Prochlorococcus marinus XMU1419: one gene and its partner. The protein of the gene in region 1 binds, or shares a complex with, the protein of each later gene. Links are inferred from orthologs where the notes say so. Each region holds a gene or a part of one and is shown on either strand. Other genes may lie near its edges.

Evidence for each region.
Region 2: the proteins of pheS (region 1) and pheT are in contact, whole or in part, in a crystal structure (PDB 6P24), measured with the Escherichia coli proteins. The link is inferred for Prochlorococcus marinus XMU1419 from one-to-one orthologs.

Annotation. Positions count from the first base shown.
Region 1 is NZ_JAAORO010000003.1:176,110-185,367, reverse strand. What follows is about bases 2,321-5,123. They hold pheS (phenylalanine--tRNA ligase subunit alpha), read left to right. Parts: upstream 2,321-3,119; coding sequence 3,120-4,127; downstream 4,128-5,123. Other genes in these bases: cbiE (precorrin-6y C5,15-methyltransferase (decarboxylating) subunit CbiE), read right to left, coding at 5,115-5,123; HA151_RS07025 (NAD(+) kinase), read left to right, coding at 4,199-5,107; surE (5'/3'-nucleotidase SurE), read right to left, coding at 2,321-3,051. In the rest of the region: HA151_RS07050 (thiamine phosphate synthase), read right to left, coding at 1-729; HA151_RS07045 (bifunctional riboflavin kinase/FAD synthetase), read right to left, coding at 737-1,660; HA151_RS07040 (DUF3611 family protein), read left to right, coding at 1,729-2,262; more of surE, read right to left, coding at 2,242-2,320; more of cbiE, read right to left, coding at 5,124-6,395; HA151_RS07015 (hypothetical protein), read left to right, coding at 6,478-6,729; HA151_RS07010 (DUF3122 domain-containing protein), read left to right, coding at 6,704-7,204; bifunctional diaminohydroxyphosphoribosylaminopyrimidine deaminase/5-amino-6-(5-phosphoribosylamino)uracil reductase RibD, read left to right, coding at 7,220-8,314; ATP-dependent zinc metalloprotease FtsH, read left to right, coding at 8,428-9,258.
Region 2 is NZ_JAAORO010000002.1:238,637-248,129, forward strand. What follows is about bases 6,087-9,124. They hold pheT (phenylalanine--tRNA ligase subunit beta), read right to left. Parts: upstream 8,809-9,124; coding sequence 6,364-8,808; downstream 6,087-6,363. Other genes in these bases: HA151_RS04905 (hypothetical protein), read right to left, coding at 6,087-6,258; rpmG (50S ribosomal protein L33), read left to right, coding at 8,910-9,104; rpsR (30S ribosomal protein S18), read left to right, coding at 9,121-9,124. Also shown: metH (methionine synthase), read left to right, coding at 1-2,660; HA151_RS04880 (hypothetical protein), read right to left, coding at 2,670-2,888; HA151_RS04885 (DUF2237 family protein), read left to right, coding at 2,988-3,371; HA151_RS04890 (DUF4922 domain-containing protein), read left to right, coding at 3,420-4,250; HA151_RS04895 (hypothetical protein), read right to left, coding at 4,254-4,433; HA151_RS04900 (molecular chaperone DnaJ), read left to right, coding at 4,580-5,590; more of HA151_RS04905, read right to left, coding at 6,010-6,086; more of rpsR, read left to right, coding at 9,125-9,342; HA151_RS04925 (ribonuclease catalytic domain-containing protein), read left to right, coding at 9,388-9,493.

The DNA of each region.
Region 1 (9,258 bases):
TCCTAATAATTTTCTTGCGGTTTTTAAGTCTAAATCATCTTTTCCAAGATGAATTCCATCCGCATTAGAAGCAAGAGCTATATCCAACCTATCATTAATGATGAACAAAGCATTATATTTTTTACATAGTTTTTTAATCTTAATCGCTTCTTGAAGATTATCTTTATCACTTCCTGTTTTAAATCTATGTTGAATGATTCTTACTCCTGCAATTAAAATCTCTTCTATTATTTCTAATAAATTGGCCTTTTGATCTGTGATTACATATAAGTCATTTTCTTTTAGTATTTTTTCAGAATTCTTACAACTGCTTAAATTTAATAAGTCTATTTCTATAGTATAAATTTCATATCTAATTTCCGACGCGATTTTTGAAAGCTCATGATTATGTAGCCTTGAGAATTCTTCTATGACTCTTAATGCTTCTTGAACTCTGCCTGAATTAGAACTTATAATTTGGTCAGAGGTATTTCTGTTGAATTGCTCTTTATGGGTCAATCCTTTGCATTTATCATTAATATGATTTCTAGATTGTTTATAAACTTCTAGATGATTTTTCCCTAAAATTTGTCTAAAATTTTTAATCTTCTTAACATATTTTTCTTTGCCTAGACCAAATCTAGCCCAATCCTCCAGTACTCGTAATCCCTCTCTAGCTCTGTCTAGATTGGCGTCAATAATTTGATAATTTCTTAAATCTTCATTGTTTGTAGTATTGAAATTCAGCATTTGTAACTTATTTTTTGTCGGGTTTAAAAATTTGCAGGGCATTATCTCTATCTTTTTTAATTTGATTAGAAAGTTGATCTATATTTTTGAACTGGATTTGAGACCTAAGCTTTTCAAGTGGTTCTACAGATAGATTTAAACCATATAGATCGATATCTTTATTAATTAAATGAACTTCAACTGCAGATGGCAATAAAGGATTTATAGTTGGTTGAGGGCCAAGATTCATGACAGATTCAATTTTTTGGTTGGAATTTTCTATAGTTGTCCAAGCTGCGTAGACTCCTTCTCCAGGTAAAAATTTTCTGCCATCTATTTCAAGATTTGCGGTAGGCCATCCTATGCTTTTCCCAAGCCCTTTACCTTTCACAACCTTTCCATTAAAACTATAAGGCCTTTTAAGCATTTTGAAAGCATTTTTCAGATCACTTTTCTCTAATAAATCTCTTATCCTGCTGCTGCTGATTCTTCCTTCTTTGTCTTCTAAAATGGGAGTAATTTTTAAATTTATGTCCGTATCTTTAATTGTATTTTTTATAGTATTTATATCTCCACTTCTTTTAAAACCAAATTTAAAATTAGCACCTACAGAAATGTTTTTAGCTTGTAGTTGATTTATTAAAATATCTTTTACAAACATTTCTGCACTTAATTTGGATAGTTCCTTATCAAAAGGAATAAGAACTAATTGTTCAATCCCTAGATCTTCTAGAATGGGTAGTTTTTCATAAGGAAGATCAAGTCTAAGACGCGTTTCTTTGTATAGAATTTCTCTGGGATGAGGCCAGAAGCTGGCAATTGTTGGAGCATATTGATTTTCTTCAACTACACTTTTTATTAATTTTCTGTGGCCAGCATGTAGACCATCAAAACTTCCAATAGCTATTGAAGTAGGATTTTTAACTTCAGATGGCGATATTAAAGAGATCAAAAGAATACGTGCAATTTTATGATTTTGATGGCAAATTTGAATAGATTATAGTTTATTCAATCAAATGAATGTCTGACAAAATTGATTTTCAGTCCCTTTCATTTGGAATGCGGCGCATTGGATGGATACGCTTTTGGGTTCAATCCATTTTAGGTGTTGTTGTTGCAGCTGTTTTGCTTTTTTCAAATGTTGTAAATAATAGCGAAGGACAGCTTGGCTTAGCACCTGGTCTATCACTTACAACAATATCTTTGATTTTACTACTTTTTAGTCTTTGGCAAGGTTGGTTAATAGTTAGAACAGGAAGAGCAATCGCAAGCAATGCAAGACCTTCAAGAGGACAAACAAGTAAATTAATAAAAAGAGGCCTAATAGTTGATTTATTAGGAATTTTGTTTGGATTAATTGGATATCAAGCTCTTATGGGTGCCCTATTTATACAAGCATCCTCACAGACGACTGGACAATTGATAACAGCGACATCTGATATCCCGATTACTGGACTTGAAATATTATCAGTTCTGAGTAATACACAAGTTATTGCGGCTCATTTTTTTGGACTCTGCTTTTCTTTATGGCTTTTAAGAAGGATTTACAAATAAATTATTAATTTTGGGTAAGTCTTCTAAATTACCCCGCCAAAATAAATCTGGTTCTACAGGTGTAAGTGATATTTTATTATCTTGTATTTGAGATACATCACTAGGCCAATTCTTAGGACCATAACCTTTTGATTTAAGATCTAAAACTACCTCACCTGCTAACCAATAATAATCATTACCCCTCGGATCTTCTCTTTTGGAAAATTGATTTTTATATTTTCTTACTGATAATCTTGTCCAGGATAATTCTTTTATTTTGCTTTTATCGCAAGGGGGGATATTCAAATTTAATAGAAGTGAAGATGGCCAACTATCCATAATGGCTTGTTCGGCAATATTCATTGCAATTTCTCCTGCAAATTCAAAATTCTTCCATTTAAAACTGGCCACACTTATCGCCATGGAGGGTACATTTTCTAATGTGCCTTCCATTGCTGCAGCAACAGTGCCTGAACAAAAAATATCTGTACCTAAATTGGGACCGTGGTTTATTCCAGAAAGAACTAGATCAGGTTTATTATCCAAGAGTTCAGATAGCGCTAATTTTACGCAATCAGCAGGTGTACCTGAACATCCCCAAGCTTCAATTCCTTCTTCAAATAATTTGTCCGCTCTTTCCACTCTTAATGGAGATTGTAAAGTAAGACCATGGCCAGTTGCTGATCTTTCTTGGTCAGGGCATACTACTTTTACCTTATGTCCTCTTTTTTGTGCTGATTTTGCTAAAGCTCTTAATCCCGCTGCAAAAACACCATCATCATTGCTAATTAATATATTCAATGGTTTCATTAATCAATAAATTTTATTTATGGACGATATTTAAGTAAGATAAAGCAATACTTATTTTTACTATATCAGTGAGTCAGATTGAATCATTAAGTCAAATTGAGGAAAAACTAAATAATCTTTCTCTAACAGCAACAATTAATATAAATAATGTTAATACTCATGAAGAATTGGATCAATTAAGAGTATCCCTTCTTGGAAAAAAAGGTGATTTGTCAATTATCCTGAAAACCATGGGTCAATTATCGGCTACTGATAGGCCAATTGTTGGTCAGAAGGCAAATTTAGTAAAGATAAATTTGCAAGAATTGATAACTGAAAGAAAAAATCAACTACATAGTGAAGCCTTAAATAAAAAGATTAAAACAGAAAAAATTGATGTAACTATCCCTTCAATTGGAACACCCCCTGGAAATAAACATCCTTTAATTTCAACTCAAGATGAAATAATTGATATTTTTTGTGGTTTAGGATACTCAGTTGAAAGTGGCCCTGAAATAGAAACTGATTTTTATAATTTTGAATCTCTCAATATACCCAAAAATCATCCCGCAAGAGATATGCAAGATACTTTCTACTTAGATGAAAATCGACTTTTGAGGACTCACACTTCTCCTGTTCAGATAAGGTACTTAGAGAAAAACCCTCCTCCAGTAAGAATTATTGCCCCAGGAAGAGTTTATAGGAGAGATGCTGTAGATGCTACTCATTCCCCTGTATTTAATCAGGTTGAGGTTTTATGTATCGATCAAGATATCAACTTTAGTCATTTAAGAGGAACAGTTCTTACATTTTTAAAGACCTTTTTTGGAGATATTCCTGTAAGATTTAGAGCTAGTTATTTCCCATTTACTGAACCTTCGGCAGAAGTAGATGTTCAATGGAAAGGTAAATGGTTAGAAGTAATGGGATGTGGAATGGTAGATCCGAAGGTCTTAGAAAAATTAGGAATAGATTCTGAGAAATGGACCGGATTCGCTGCTGGATTAGGAGTTGAAAGATTTTGTATGGTAAGACATCAGATTGACGACATCAGAAAATTTTATACAAATGATCTTAGATTCTTAGAACAGTTCTAAATAAAATTGAAATTTTAAATTATGATTGTCTAGCAAATTAGTTTAAGATAGTCATAGGTTTAGTTTTTTGATTGGTACGTAAAGCAGGGCTAATAGTTAATGATGGGAAAGAACTTGCGGTTCAAACTGCAAGTTCTGTTCAGAAAAAATTGGAAAAATCCAATTATGAAGTTTTAAGGGTTAGTAGCTCTGGCGGAATGGTTGGATTCGCCAATCCTGATCAACATGTTCGTCCTTTGGGATATACAAACTGTGTTCCCGATGGGTTTGACTCGGAAATGGAATTTGCAATTGTTCTTGGCGGAGATGGAACTGTACTTTCTGCTGCAAGGCAAACAGCACCTGCTAAAATTCCAATCCTCACAATAAATACTGGACATTTAGGTTTTCTTGCAGAAGCTTATTTATCAAATCTTGATGAAGCAATAGATAAAATCATTGCAGGTAGTTGGGATATTGAAGAAAGAACTTGCTTTATTATTAGCGTAATGAGGAATGATCAGAGGAGATGGGAGTCTCTCTGTCTTAATGAGATGGCTCTTCATAGAGAACCTCTGACTAGCATGTGCCATTTTGAGATTTCTATAGGGCGACATGCGCCTGTGGATATCTCAGCTGATGGAGTAATTTTGTCTACTCCAACTGGTTCTACTGCATATTCGTTGAGTGCAGGAGGACCAGTTATTACACCTGATTGCCCAGTCGTGCAATTAACTCCAATTGCTCCCCATTCATTGGCGTCTAGGGCATTGGTTTTTAATGATTCAGAACCAGTAACTGTTTTTCCAGCAACTCCTGAAAGATTGGTAATGGTTGTTGACGGAAATGCTGGTTGTTATGTTTGGCCTGAAGATAGAGTTTTAATAAGAAAAAGTAAGCACTCAGTAAAGTTTATAAGACTTGAAGATCATGAATTTTTCCAAGTATTAAGAAATAAACTAGGTTGGGGTTTGCCCCATGTGGCAAAACCTAACAAATAATGATTATTCAAATATATTTTTTCCCTTTTAATAAAAAAACAGGATTATTTGGTTCTAATCTCATTCCATCAGCGATACTTAAGCTTTTATATGTTTGAATTAAATTTAAATTTGTTTTGAAATTCTTATTTTCTAATTCCTCTTTCAATTCTTTAATAATTTGAATGTCAATAATTGGGACAACTACAATATCTCCAATACTCATAACCTGAGACAAGTTATTAATAATTTGAAGTTTAGTCTTTTTATCACATCCTCCAATGACTAATCTATTAGGCTTGTCAAAAGAACTTAAATTTCTCGTTTTCAATATATTATTTATGTCTTCCTCAAAAATAAATTTTGGTTTAACGCCAAGCCTTTTTGAGTTTTCTATTATTAAAGCTTTTGAGCCAATCCTTTTATCGATAGAAAATAAATCTAAATTAGGCCTTAATTTTAATGCTTCCAAACCTATTGATCCACAACCTGCTCCTATATCCCAGATGACACCATTTTTAGGGAGCTCTAAATCAGCTAATATTTGAACGCGAACCTCCCTTTTAGTTAATAAATTTGGTCTATCATCAAAAGTTTTAAAAAAATGGTCACTTATTCCGAAAAGAGGAGGATTATTATTTGGGTTATTTTTCTTTGTTTTTGTAAGAACAACAATGTTCAAACTTGATATATTAGACGGCAATGGATCTTTAAGATTTAATTTTCTTATATTTTCATTGTCAAATCCTATCTCTTCACAGAGCCAAAAATTATAGTAGTCAATCAAATTTAATTCTAATAAGTTTTTTTTGATTACTTCTAAACTTTTGTTTTTTGAATCAGTGATAATTGCCAAACTTGAAGGCTTAGTTTTTAGAGCCTCAACTAACTTAGTTGAGTCTCTCCCATGAATACTTACATTAATAACATCTTGCCAAGGGATCTTTAACTTACTAAATGCCAACTGAATACAAGTATTTGAAGGATAGAAACTTAACTCATCTTTTGTGAAATTTTCTAGAAGTATTCTCCCAATTCCAAACCAAAGTGGATCTCCTCTTGAAATTAAAATAACATCAGTTTTTTTAGATCTAAGCCACTCAATAAGTTCGTTATTACTTTGGCTAGAAAAATATAATTTGTTTTGTCCGAAATTATTTTCGCTCCATGATTTAATTTTTTCGAAGTATGCATTAGGTACTGCAATATTTCCTGTCTTTATAAATAAATCTTGTAATTTGGAAGGTAGATCTTCAAATGCATATGAATTAATACCTATTACATGAATTTTTCTATTAACTGCAGTCATCAATATTTATTGAAAAGGAACTAACTGTTTGATTGTTTTATTAAATTATCTTATTATTGTTCGAGTGATAATAGTAAATTAATTGTCTGAAAGGAGAAAGAGGTTACATGATTTATTGTTAACTCTAATAAATAAAGATAATGAATTTGAATTAATTGAAGAAGATTCTGGCGATTTAACATCTAGTTATTCTGAAAAAGACACTTTAAATTTATCTCGAGTTATAGAAAAAAATCGTAAAATAATCAAAAGGTATCAAGCTATTGTAAGAACAGCTGTAACTCTAGACGCTCTGATGGATTCTGAAAATGAAGAAAATTACAAAATTAAATAATAATATTTTTTTTAAAGGATTATTACCTTTACTTTTGCTACTATCATTTACTTTTAATCCAACAAAAGTATGCGCAGAAGTAGCAGAAACAGAAATAAATGGGGAATTAATCTATGCTAGTAGTGAGTTTTTAAGAGACTTGGACTTTGAAACTTGGCAATTAGTAGCCTATAAATCACCTCTTTTTGCAGATAAATTGATCTTGAGAGTAATAGGTTATCCAGGAAATCTTAGGATTGACCATCCGACTGAGTTAAGGGTTGAATCAGGAAGAAAACAGTGGCTTTTAGATGATAAAACATTACTTAATGTGGAATTAGCAAATGATAGAAGACAAGCTGCTGCAGAATTTGATCTTGATGAATTAATTAAAAATTTAGATAAAAATAGGCCATTAAGATTATCTTTGTCAGGAGTTTTTTCTGAGTTGCCTGTCCCCCCCTTTGTTGTTAAGGAGTGGAGATCAATAAGCTGAATTTAATTTCTGGAGATGTCTGAAAAAAACGTAAATCACACAAAATGGATGAAAAGAGCAATTTTTTTGGCTTCTTTAGGAAAAAATACAACAAGTCCTAACCCTAGAGTGGGAGCAGTGATACTCGATAAGGATGGAAATCTTATTTCAGAAGGCTTTCATCACAAGGCTGGCATGCCCCATGCTGAGGCAATGGCTTTTAATAATTTAAAAAAAGATGCTAAAGAAGGTTCTATGTATGTAAATCTTGAACCTTGCTGCCATCAAGGTAAAACTCCTCCATGTGTAGATAAGGTAATATCTTCAGGGATTAGAAAGGTTTATATATCTATTCAAGATCCTGATAAAAGAGTTTCTGGGAAAGGTATTAAACTATTAAAAGAAGCAGGAATTCAAGTTCATGTCGGATTATGTAAAAAAGAATCCTTAGATTTAAATAAGGATTTTATTTATAGGAATATTGCTAAAAAAGCATTTGGTGTTCTCAAATGGGCTATGAGTATTGATGGCAGGATAGGCTTGAAAAATGGTAATAGTAAATGGATTACAAATACAAAATCAAGGTCATCAGTTCATTCTTTTAGAGCAGAATTTGATGCAATAATTATTGGTGGCAACACATTAAGAAAAGACAATCCAATTTTGACTACCAGAGGTAAAATAAATCCTGAGCCTTTGCGAGTTGTTTTCACAAAAAGTTTAGATCTTCCTTCAAAATCTAATCTTTGGGATTGTGATAAGGCAAAAACTTTACTTATATATGATTCTTCTACAGCAAATGAAAGCTACCTCGCAAGGATTCCAAAATGTGTTGAGGTTGAAAAGGTATCATCAGATAATCCAGAGTTAATTTCAAAGATACTTGCTAAAAGAGGTTGTAATAAAGTTCTTTGGGAATGTGGCCCCAGATTAGCTACAGCTGCGATTAAGTCTAACTGTATTCAGGAAATTATTACTTTTATAGCTCCAAAAATTTTAGGTGGAGAAAATAGTATGAATCCATTTGGTGATTTTGAATTTAGAGAAATGGATGAAGTTATTAAATTAAGTGATTCTAAGGTTAGTTTGTTTGGCAGTGATATATGCATAAAGAGTTCTTTTAAAAAATAATTTTAATTGTAATTTTATGGGGTCAAATACCGTACGGTTCTTACCCAAAAAAAATTATACAGATACGGAAACTCTTCGTTTAGTTTATAATAAGTTCAAAATTGTCCACAACTATGCCAATAAGACAAGACGATAATCAACCTAATAGAAGATTTGGAATTGTAAATATTATATTGATTGGGGTTGGAGCATTACTTTTGTTTAGTAGTCTTTTCCCTAACCAAAATATGCAAATCCCTAGAGTTCCTTACTCTTTATTTATTGATCAGGTTAATGATGGAGAGGTTAAGCGTGCTTATATCACTCAAGAACAAATTAGATATGAGTTAAATGGAGCTGAAGAAGGGGCACCTTCAGTTTTAGCAACTACCCCAATTTTTGATATGGACCTCCCACAAAGGTTAGAAAGCAAAGGGGTCGAATTCGCTGCCGCGCCTCCAAAGAAACCTAATTTCTTTTCAACCATTTTGAGCTGGGTTGTTCCTCCTTTGATTTTTATTCTTGTTTTACAATTCTTCGCCAGAAGAAGTATGGGAGGCGGGGGTGCTCAAGGAGCTTTAAGTTTTACTAAAAGTAAAGCTAAAGTTTATGTGCCCGATGATGAATCGAAAGTAACTTTTGCAGATGTAGCTGGTGTTGATGAAGCTAAAGATGAATTAACAGAAATAGTTGATTTTTTAAAAAAACCAGAGAGATATACTGATATAGGAGCACGAATCCCTAAAGGTGTACTTCTTGTAGGACCTCCAGGAACAGGAAAGACTCTTCTTTCAAAAGCTGTTGCGGGTGAAGCAGAAGTCCCTTTCTTTATTATCTCTGGTTCTGAATTCGTTGAACTTTTTGTGGGGGCAGGAGCAGCAAGAGTTAGAGATTTATTTGAACAGGCTAAGAAAAAAGCGCCATGTATCATATTTATCGATGAATTAGATGCTATTGGAAAAAGT
Region 2 (9,493 bases), on another replicon or contig:
ATCTTTCTTCAATAATCGATGAAATTATTGATAAAGAAATGCCAAATAAAAATGGTAAGAACAATTTAAGTGGCTATATTCCTTCTGCAGCATCAATATATAATTCTGTACCGTACAAACAAGACAATTCTATTTTGATTGTAGGCGAAAGATTAAATGCAAGTGGATCTAAAAAGGTAAGGGAGTTGTTAAATAACGATGATTGGGATGGACTAGTATCAATTGCCAAGCAACAACAAAAAGAAAATGCACACGTTCTTGATGTGAATGTTGATTATGTAGGGAGAGACGGAGTGAAAGATATGAAAGAAATAACATCAAGACTTGTTACCAATATAAATTTGCCATTAATGATTGACTCTACAGATGCTGACAAAATGGAAAGTGGATTAAAGTCAGCTGGTGGTAAATGTATTATAAATTCAACCAATTACGAAGACGGTAATGAAAGGTTTGATCAAGTTCTAAATTTAGCCTTGGGGTATGGTTCAGGTCTTGTTGTAGGAACTATTGATGAAGATGGAATGGCAAGGAATGCAGATAAAAAATATGACATTGCTAAACGAGCAATTAATAGAACCAGGGAATGCGGTTTGTCTGATTATGAGCTCTTTTTTGATCCATTAGCTCTTCCAATATCTACTGGGATAGAAGAAGATAGATTAAATGCTAAAGAAACAATTACTGCTATATCAAAAATTCGTGAAAATTTTCCTGAGGTTCACATCATACTTGGGATATCAAACATTAGTTTTGGTCTTTCACCATTATCCAGAATTAATCTAAATTCAATATTTTTAGATGAATGCATTAAAGCAGGATTGGATTCTGCTATCATCGCACCAAATAAAATTTTGCCATTATCAAAAATTTCTGAAGAAACCAAAAAGCTTTGTTTAGATTTGATATATGACAAAAGAAAATTTGAAGATGATATTTGTATTTATGATCCATTAGTAGAATTAACAAAAGCTTTTCAAGATTTATCTATTCAAGATTTCAAAAAAGCATCTTCAGAAAATAAAAACCTAACTCTGGAAGAAAGCCTAAAAAATCATATTATTGATGGAGAAAAAATAGGTTTAGAGGATCAACTAAATAAAGCTTTAAAAAAATATAAACCTCTAGAAATAATTAATACCTTTCTACTAGATGGGATGAAAGTTGTAGGTGATTTATTTGGCTCAGGTCAAATGCAATTGCCATTTGTACTCCAATCCGCAGAAACAATGAAATTTGCCGTTTCAATTTTAGAACCACATATGGAAACTGTGGAAGAAAACATATCAAATGGAAAACTCTTAATTGCAACAGTCAAAGGCGATGTTCATGATATAGGAAAAAATTTGGTTGACATAATACTTACGAATAATGGTTATGAAGTAATAAATCTTGGAATAAAGCAAGATGTTTCAGCAATTATAGATGCACAAAAAAAGCACAATGCAGATTGCATCGCTATGAGCGGATTACTTGTTAAATCAACTGCTTTTATGAAAGATAATTTAGAAGCTTTTAACAATCAAGATATTAGTGTACCAGTAATATTAGGAGGTGCAGCCTTAACCCCAAAATTTGTAAATGAGGACTGCAGCAAAATATATAAAGGGAAAATTTTATACGGAAAAGATGCGTTCACTGATCTTAAATTCATGAATGAATATATGGACAATAAAAAAAAGGGTAATTGGTCAAATACAGAGGGATTCATCAACAATGAGGGAATAGATATTAATTTAGCCTCATCAAAGTCCAACTCTCAAGCTGTTAAAAAATCAATATCTATAGATATAGAGACTTCTAAATTAAATTTAAAAGAAAATTTTATAAGATCTAAATTTATAAATGAAGAAGAACCAATTCAAGCTCCTTTCTTGGGAACGAAAGTCTTGAACGAGATTGATATAGATTTAAATAAGTTAATTTTTTATTTAGATACAAAAGCTCTATTTAGCGGACAATGGCAAATAAAAAAAGGAAAAAACCAAAGCGTAGATGAATACAATAACTATTTGGATTCATATGCTAAACCATTGCTAGATAGATGGTTAGAGACAATTGTAGAAAAAAAACTTATTTCACCCAAAGCAGTTTATGGATATTTCAGATGCGGTAGAAAAAATAATAGTATTTTCTTATTTGATGATAAATCTTTAAATAAAATTTCCGAATTTAATTTCCCAAGACAAAAATCTGGGAATAATTTATGCATAGCTGATTTTTATTGTGATTTGAAAAAGGATAAACCGATAGATATATTTCCTATGCAGGCAGTAACGATGGGCGATATTGCCAGTGAATATTCTCAAAAATTATTTAAAGAAGATAAGTATAGCGATTATTTATTATTCCATGGACTTACAGTGCAATTAGCAGAAGCTCTAGCTGAGTATGTCCATGCATTAATTCGTATTGAATGTGGTTTTAGGACTGAAGAACCAGACAAAAATAGAGAAATACTAGCTCAAAAATATAGAGGAGCTAGATATTCATTTGGTTATCCTGCATGTCCAAAAGTATCTGATTCAAACATACAATTATCATTGTTGGATGCAAAAAGAATAAGCTTGACCATGGATGAATCTGAACAACTTCATCCAGAACAAAGTACTACAGCTATCATTTCACTACACTCAAAAGCTAAATATTTCAGCGCTTAATCTAAATCTTTAGTTATTTTCTAAATATTCAATAATTTCTTCTTGAAGTTCTTCCATCGTTTCATTATCACCTAAATCAAGTCCCTCACCCGCCGCGTCCTGTGTTAACTCAAGATAATATGAAGCGCCATCACTAGATAAAAATTCTAATGCGGAAGTTTCATCACTATCTTTAAAAGCTTCATAAAGAGCTTTAAATGCTATGTTTTCAGTAAAGTCCCAATCCATAATGAAAAAAACCTTATTAGAATTATTACCTCCTTACCCCCCATACTCGTCAACCTTTTTTAAAGAAATGTTGGTGTTTTATTATTATTAAAAAAATCTATGAACATAAATAATCAAAATCAGTTAAATGTCCTTGGAGAAAAAATTGAGATTTGTAGTTGCGCACCTATGACAGGGTGGTTCAGGGATGGATTTTGCAACTATGACAAGAATGATGGAGGGAATCATTCCATATGTTGTGTGATGGATGATAATTTCCTGAAATATAGTAAATCACAAGGTAATGATTTAATTACTCCTATGCCTATTTATTCCTTCCCAGGACTAAAGGATGGTGATCATTGGTGTATTTGTCTTGATAGGTGGAAGCAAGCATTATTAGACGGTCTTGCACCAAAAGTCATATTAGAATCAACTAATATTGTAGTCTTAGAATCAGTACCTCTTGAAAAATTGAAAGAATATCAATTTAATAAAAAGTAATTACAAGTTTATTTTTTTTTTTAAAATGGTTATGATAAATTTTTTTTAATGAGTTTAGAAAGATATTGGAAAAAAGCATTAGAACAAACTCGATTATCAATTGATGATGAATCTTTATATCCTCTCAAAACTGATATTATTACAAGAGATTTATATGAAAAAGACGACTTCATAATTAGGAAACTCGATACTTCAAAATTTATTAAAAAAAAAATTTATGGTCCTAAGCAAAATCCGTTTTGTCCTTGGGAAAAGATACTAGAAATTGATAAAATTGGTGATAATCATCAACTAATATTAAATAAGTACCCTGTACAAAAAGGTCATATTTTACTTATTACAAATAAATGGAAACCTCAAAATGGATGGTTGGATATTAAAGATTGGAGAGCGATCCAACAAGTTAATAATGATACTAGTGGATTATGGTTTTTCAATAGTTCTCCAATTGCGGGAGCAAGTCAACCTCACAGGCATTTTCAACTTCTGCGTAGATCTAAAGGTGAGATATCATGCCCTAGAGAAAAGTGGTTTTTAGAGATGAACTCATATCAAGATCTAGATAGTAAGCTTAAAAAAAATATTATTGTATCCAAATTTGATTTTTTAGAAAATCCATCATGTCTTTTTGAGTTTTACTTAGAATTATGCAAGAAATTGGGACTTGGGGATCCTATTAGTGATAAGAAACCGATATGTCCCTACAATATTTTAATAACTAATAAATGGATCGCTATCATAAAAAGAAAAAATGATCATATTCATGGTTTCAGTATTAACGGTTTAGGATTTGCAGGATATCTACTAGTAACTGAAAATTCAAATATTAATTATTTAAAGAAATTTGGCCCTGAAAAACTTCTAGAAAGTTTTGTTTGAATACTAATTAGTTACCTCAACTTCCTTATCCCTGCTTATTTGGCTTTCTAGAACTTCTATAGATGCTGTTACTGATGCAATTTTACGTTCAAGTGAATCCTTAATATAGTTGAGCATTTCTAATTTCTTGTGTTGATAAAAACTCTTTTTTTCTTTAGATGACTTGGAATAACAATTAAACATTTTTTTATTATTATTATAAAAAGATACTTAATTGACTTGTGACAGAAAAAATAAATTGGTTTTAATTTAAAAACAATATTCCTTATGGACTTTCAATATTTTTTGAATAAAATTAAATAAATTCCATACTCTTCAAGAAAATATTATTGAATAGTCCTGAAAATTCAAATACAAAAAGAATTTCAATTGATTTACCTGAGGAACTAATTTCCAGGTTTGATCAATTACGAAAAGAGTGGGGATTTCGAGCAAGAGGACCTGTAATAGAAAAGATACTTAAAGAACTTCTTCAAGAAGATGATTTACTACCTAAAAACCAACAGCAAGAAATAGACTTTAACGATAAGAATACTAATAAAAATTTAAATATTGATGAAGATACTGCATTGGTATTAATTAAATCAGACGTAAAAAAAGAAGTTAATGAGATATCTTTAAATAAAAGATCTACAAATAACAATCAATATAAAGAAACAGCCAACTCAAATATAAGCCTTCCAAATTTCGTTGAAAAAAAAGTAAAGAATCTAAGAAGAAGTATTAATAGTGAAAAATTAAAGGAGAATATTAATGATATTCAAATTAATACAATCAAAGAAACTGAATTAATGAAATGTCGAATTGAGTTAATTAGTCATTGGAAAACACTATATGGATCAGTTCCTAATGACCATGTAGTAGAAGCATCAATGGATTGGTTTGAAAGGGATATATGGCCAAATCTTGATGGAACTGAAAATCTACCCTTTACGTGGAGTGCAGCCAATAAATTAATGTCAGAATTATGCCCATTTTGGTTAAAGAAAAATCCATCCCTTGAAATTGTGTTATTAATGATTGGCGTTTTAGAAGACCCTTTTGCTACATCAGATTTAATTAATAGGATACCAACTCTTGTGAGAAGGTTTGTAAGTAGATTTAAGCGAAATAACAGATCAAATTCATTTGAAACTTTGGACTCAACAATGACAGTATATGGAGCACTTAAATTATTGAATTTATCAACATCCGCAGGATCAGCTCATACGTTGCGTAAAATTAGGGAGGCCTATAAATCAATAGCTTTAGAGACGCATCCAGATGCTGGTGGATCAACAGATCAAATGAGAAAATTAAATGAAGCGTATCAATTGCTAAAAAATCTATATAGAAATTAGTATAACTATTCTCAAATTAGACTAATATTGAGTCTAATTAATGGTCTTAGATAAGATAGTCAAGAAGTATCATATCTGATCTTCATAAGTAATTTATTATTATTATTCAAATTAATGAAATAGAATAATAATGTATAAATGAAAATTAAATTAAAATTCACTTTTTAAAAATTCTTGTATAGTATTTCTTATACGAGACTTATTATGGGTCTATTATATAGTCTCAAAATAGATAAATAAGATAAAGTAATAAATCAACTTGAACGAATCATGCCCAAACAGCTTAATGCTCGGAAAAAATAAAAAATGAATAAAAAATCAATAAATCATGTCCTTTAAATGTCCAAGAAATTAATAAGGACTAAAAAGTTAAGCTATAAAAGGCTTTTATGATCTCCTGTACTGCCTTAAAGACAGTACTATCTAGATTGGAGCTTTTCAATGGCAGTTTGTTTATCAATACTAGGGACATCACTTAATCCGTTAGCATCAAACCAAGGAGCGCTAGCCCAATCAAATCCATCCCCAAAAGTATTATCTGGCGCAGTTATATACCAATGACATGAAGCATCTGGTATGTCGACAGCACATTTTGACCAATCATCTGACCACTGAGGGACTTGTACCCACAGCACTGAAGACAGAAGAAAAGATAGAAAGTTAATCATGATAATAATCTTACAACACTAATTAGTTTTATAGGATTATTATTTATCTTATATAAGAATTACATTTAGACTAATTTATAGTCTCAAATAAGATGAACAATACAATTAATCCCTCAATTTAGTATTAAAAGATTTTTCAACATTAGAAATGATATTTGAATGTATTGATGTAATGTCCGAGTCCAGTAAAGTTTTATCCTTATCTCTATAAGATAATCTAAACGTATAACTAATATGATCATCTCCAAATTTAGTATCTTCAAAAACATCAAGTAAATTTACATCCTCTAAGAGATTTTTTCCTGTTTTTCTTATCTGTGATGTTATTTCGCTAATTAAAAATTTCTTACTGAAAACAAAATTTATATCCCTTTCCATTTTCGGGACAATTGGGTATTGCTTATATATTGGAATCCATTTATTTTTTCTTGTACTAGCTGCCAAGAGGTTAGAAACATTTATGTTAAATAGATAAACTTTTTTTAATGACTTCTTTTCTAATATTAATTTGGGATGTATTTCACCAAAATAACCTGCATCTTTCCCTTCAATAACTAATTTTGCTGTTCTTCCTGGATGAAGAAAATCAATTGATTCAGTAGGTTTGTCCTCAATTTTTACGTTCAATGATGATAAAGCCTCCTTTAACTTTCCTCTGGCCTGATAATAATTAAGATCGTTATCCTTACCCGAATGTAACCAGTTTCCAAATTTTTTATTTCCATAAATTACACCATTCAGAACTTCTTCTTGAATAAACTTAGTTTTCTCATGAAAAATATTTCCAATTTCAAATATATAACAACTTGCTTGTCCAGCTTTTATATTACGGTTCACTATCTCCAAATGCTCTTTCCAGATATTATCTCTAAGACAGCTTGTTTCTAATAACAAAGGATTAGAAATCTTTATAAGTTTTTCGTCATCTTCAGGAACAAGAGAATAGCTTAGTACTTCGTTAAAACCGTTTTCTACAAAACAGTTTTTTACTTTTCTCAATGCCAACTGTTCTGATGACAATTTTCCAGGCTTAATTGGATTAGGAAGTTTTAAGTCGAATCTGTCATACCCTATTAATCTCGCTATTTCTTCAATTAAATCTATTTCTCTTATTAAATCGTGTGATCTATTAGGAATTACTGCTACATCCCAGCCATATTCTTTATTCTTTAAAGTACAGCCTATAAGTTTTAATTTATCAACTATTTCATTATCAGATAAATTTCTTTTTTCCAATTGATCGTTAATTATTAATGGACCAAGAATTTTATGTATTCGATTTCTTCGTAGTTTAATAAATATATCCTCATTACTTATTAAATTGGAAGTATTGATGATTGGTGAATTAATAGAAAAATATTCTTCTAAAAGATTAATTGCCCTTGTTACTGCACTTATTGTATTTTTTGATGAAATCCCCTTTTCAAACCTGCTGCTAGATTCTGTTCTTATGCCAACCGCCTTTGAGGATTTTCTTATAGTAACTGGATTAAAAACAGCGCCTTCAAGGTAAATAGATGAGGTAGTATTAGTTACAGAAGTCTCTAAACCTCCTATCACTCCTGCAATAGCTACAGGTTTATCACAACAAGTAATAACTGTAATATTGTCATTTAAGTCATATTCCTTGCCATCTAAGCAAATAATGCTTTCGTTATCCTTGCCTTTTCTTACAGAGAAATCATCTGGAGAAACTTTCTTACCAATTAAGTTTGACAGTTTATCTTTATCAAACGCATGCAAAGGTTGACCTTGTTCTAAAAGAATATAATTTGTCAAATCAACGAGAAGATTAATAGATTTTATACCTGACTTTTCTATACGGTCTTTAAGCCAATTTGGCGATAATTTCTCTCCATTTACTCCATCAATGCAGCTTATTGTGTAAATACAATTAGATTCTATAGCCTCTGGACAAAGTTTAATTCCCTTAAGTAAATGAATATTGTATTTATGGTTTAATTCTGGAAAATTTAAGGTGGATTCTAGAAGGGCAGAAATTTCACGGGCTATACCCATAACAGACATTCCGTCAGGTCTATTAGCTGTAATGGCTAAATCATATATAAAATCATTTAATTGAAGCAAATCAGCCCCAGGAGCACCCAATTCATGTTTTAAGGCTAAATCTTCATCAATGATCTCTATCCCTTCGCTAGAATCCTCTAAACCCAGTTCCTGCAATGAACATATCATTCCTTCACTCATAACACCTCTAATTTCACTTCTTTTAATAGTTAAATCAACAGCATTTAATTTCGCGCCGACAGTAGCAACATAAACATAAATATTTGGTTTAATATTGCGTGCACCACAGATAATTTGTAAATTCTTTGAATTACCAATATCGACTTGGCAAATTGAAAGTTTGTCAGATCCTTCGTGCTTTAAAACAGATAATACCTTCCCTAAAACAACACCATTCACATTTTTTGAACAATCTTCTAATGATTCAACCTCAAATCCACCAATAGACAATTTCTCAGAGAGATCTTCAGGAGTAGAAGTAATTTCTACTAAATTATTCAACCAATTTTGAGAAACTTTCATATATATTTTTTAATCAATGATGATAAAAGAAATGAGTATATCTTCAAAAAAGTTTGTTGAAGATGTACAATAGAAAATTATACATTAAAGTATTAATTAAAATGGCCAAAAAAGGGACAAGAGTTGTAGTGACCCTGGAATGTACTGAAGCTAGGACAAGCACAGATCCTAAGAGATCAAATGGTGTCTCAAGATATACTACTGAAAAGAATCGTAGGAATACAACTGAAAGATTAGAACTAAAAAAGTTTAATCCTCATTTAAACAGAATGACAATTCACAAAGAAATTAAGTAAAAAATCAAGTTAAACCATGGCTAATTCAATTTTTAAAAAACAATTATCACCTATCAAACCTGGAGATCCTATTGACTATAAGGATGTAGAACTACTAAAAAAATTCATAACTGAGAGGGGCAAAATCCTACCAAGAAGGATGACAGGTTTAACCTCTAAGCAACAAAGAGATCTTACATTAGCTGTAAAGAGAGCCAGAATTGTAGCTCTTTTACCCTTCGTAAATCCTGAAGGATAATTCCATATTGAATATAGTTGGCACTATAATTAATATCTCAAATATTTGAAAGATTTAACTAATTTAAAAACATATATTATTGACTCTGATGATCCTCATGAAGTTGATGACGCTATTTCACTAGAAATAAGAGAAGGAAATAAAAAAAATT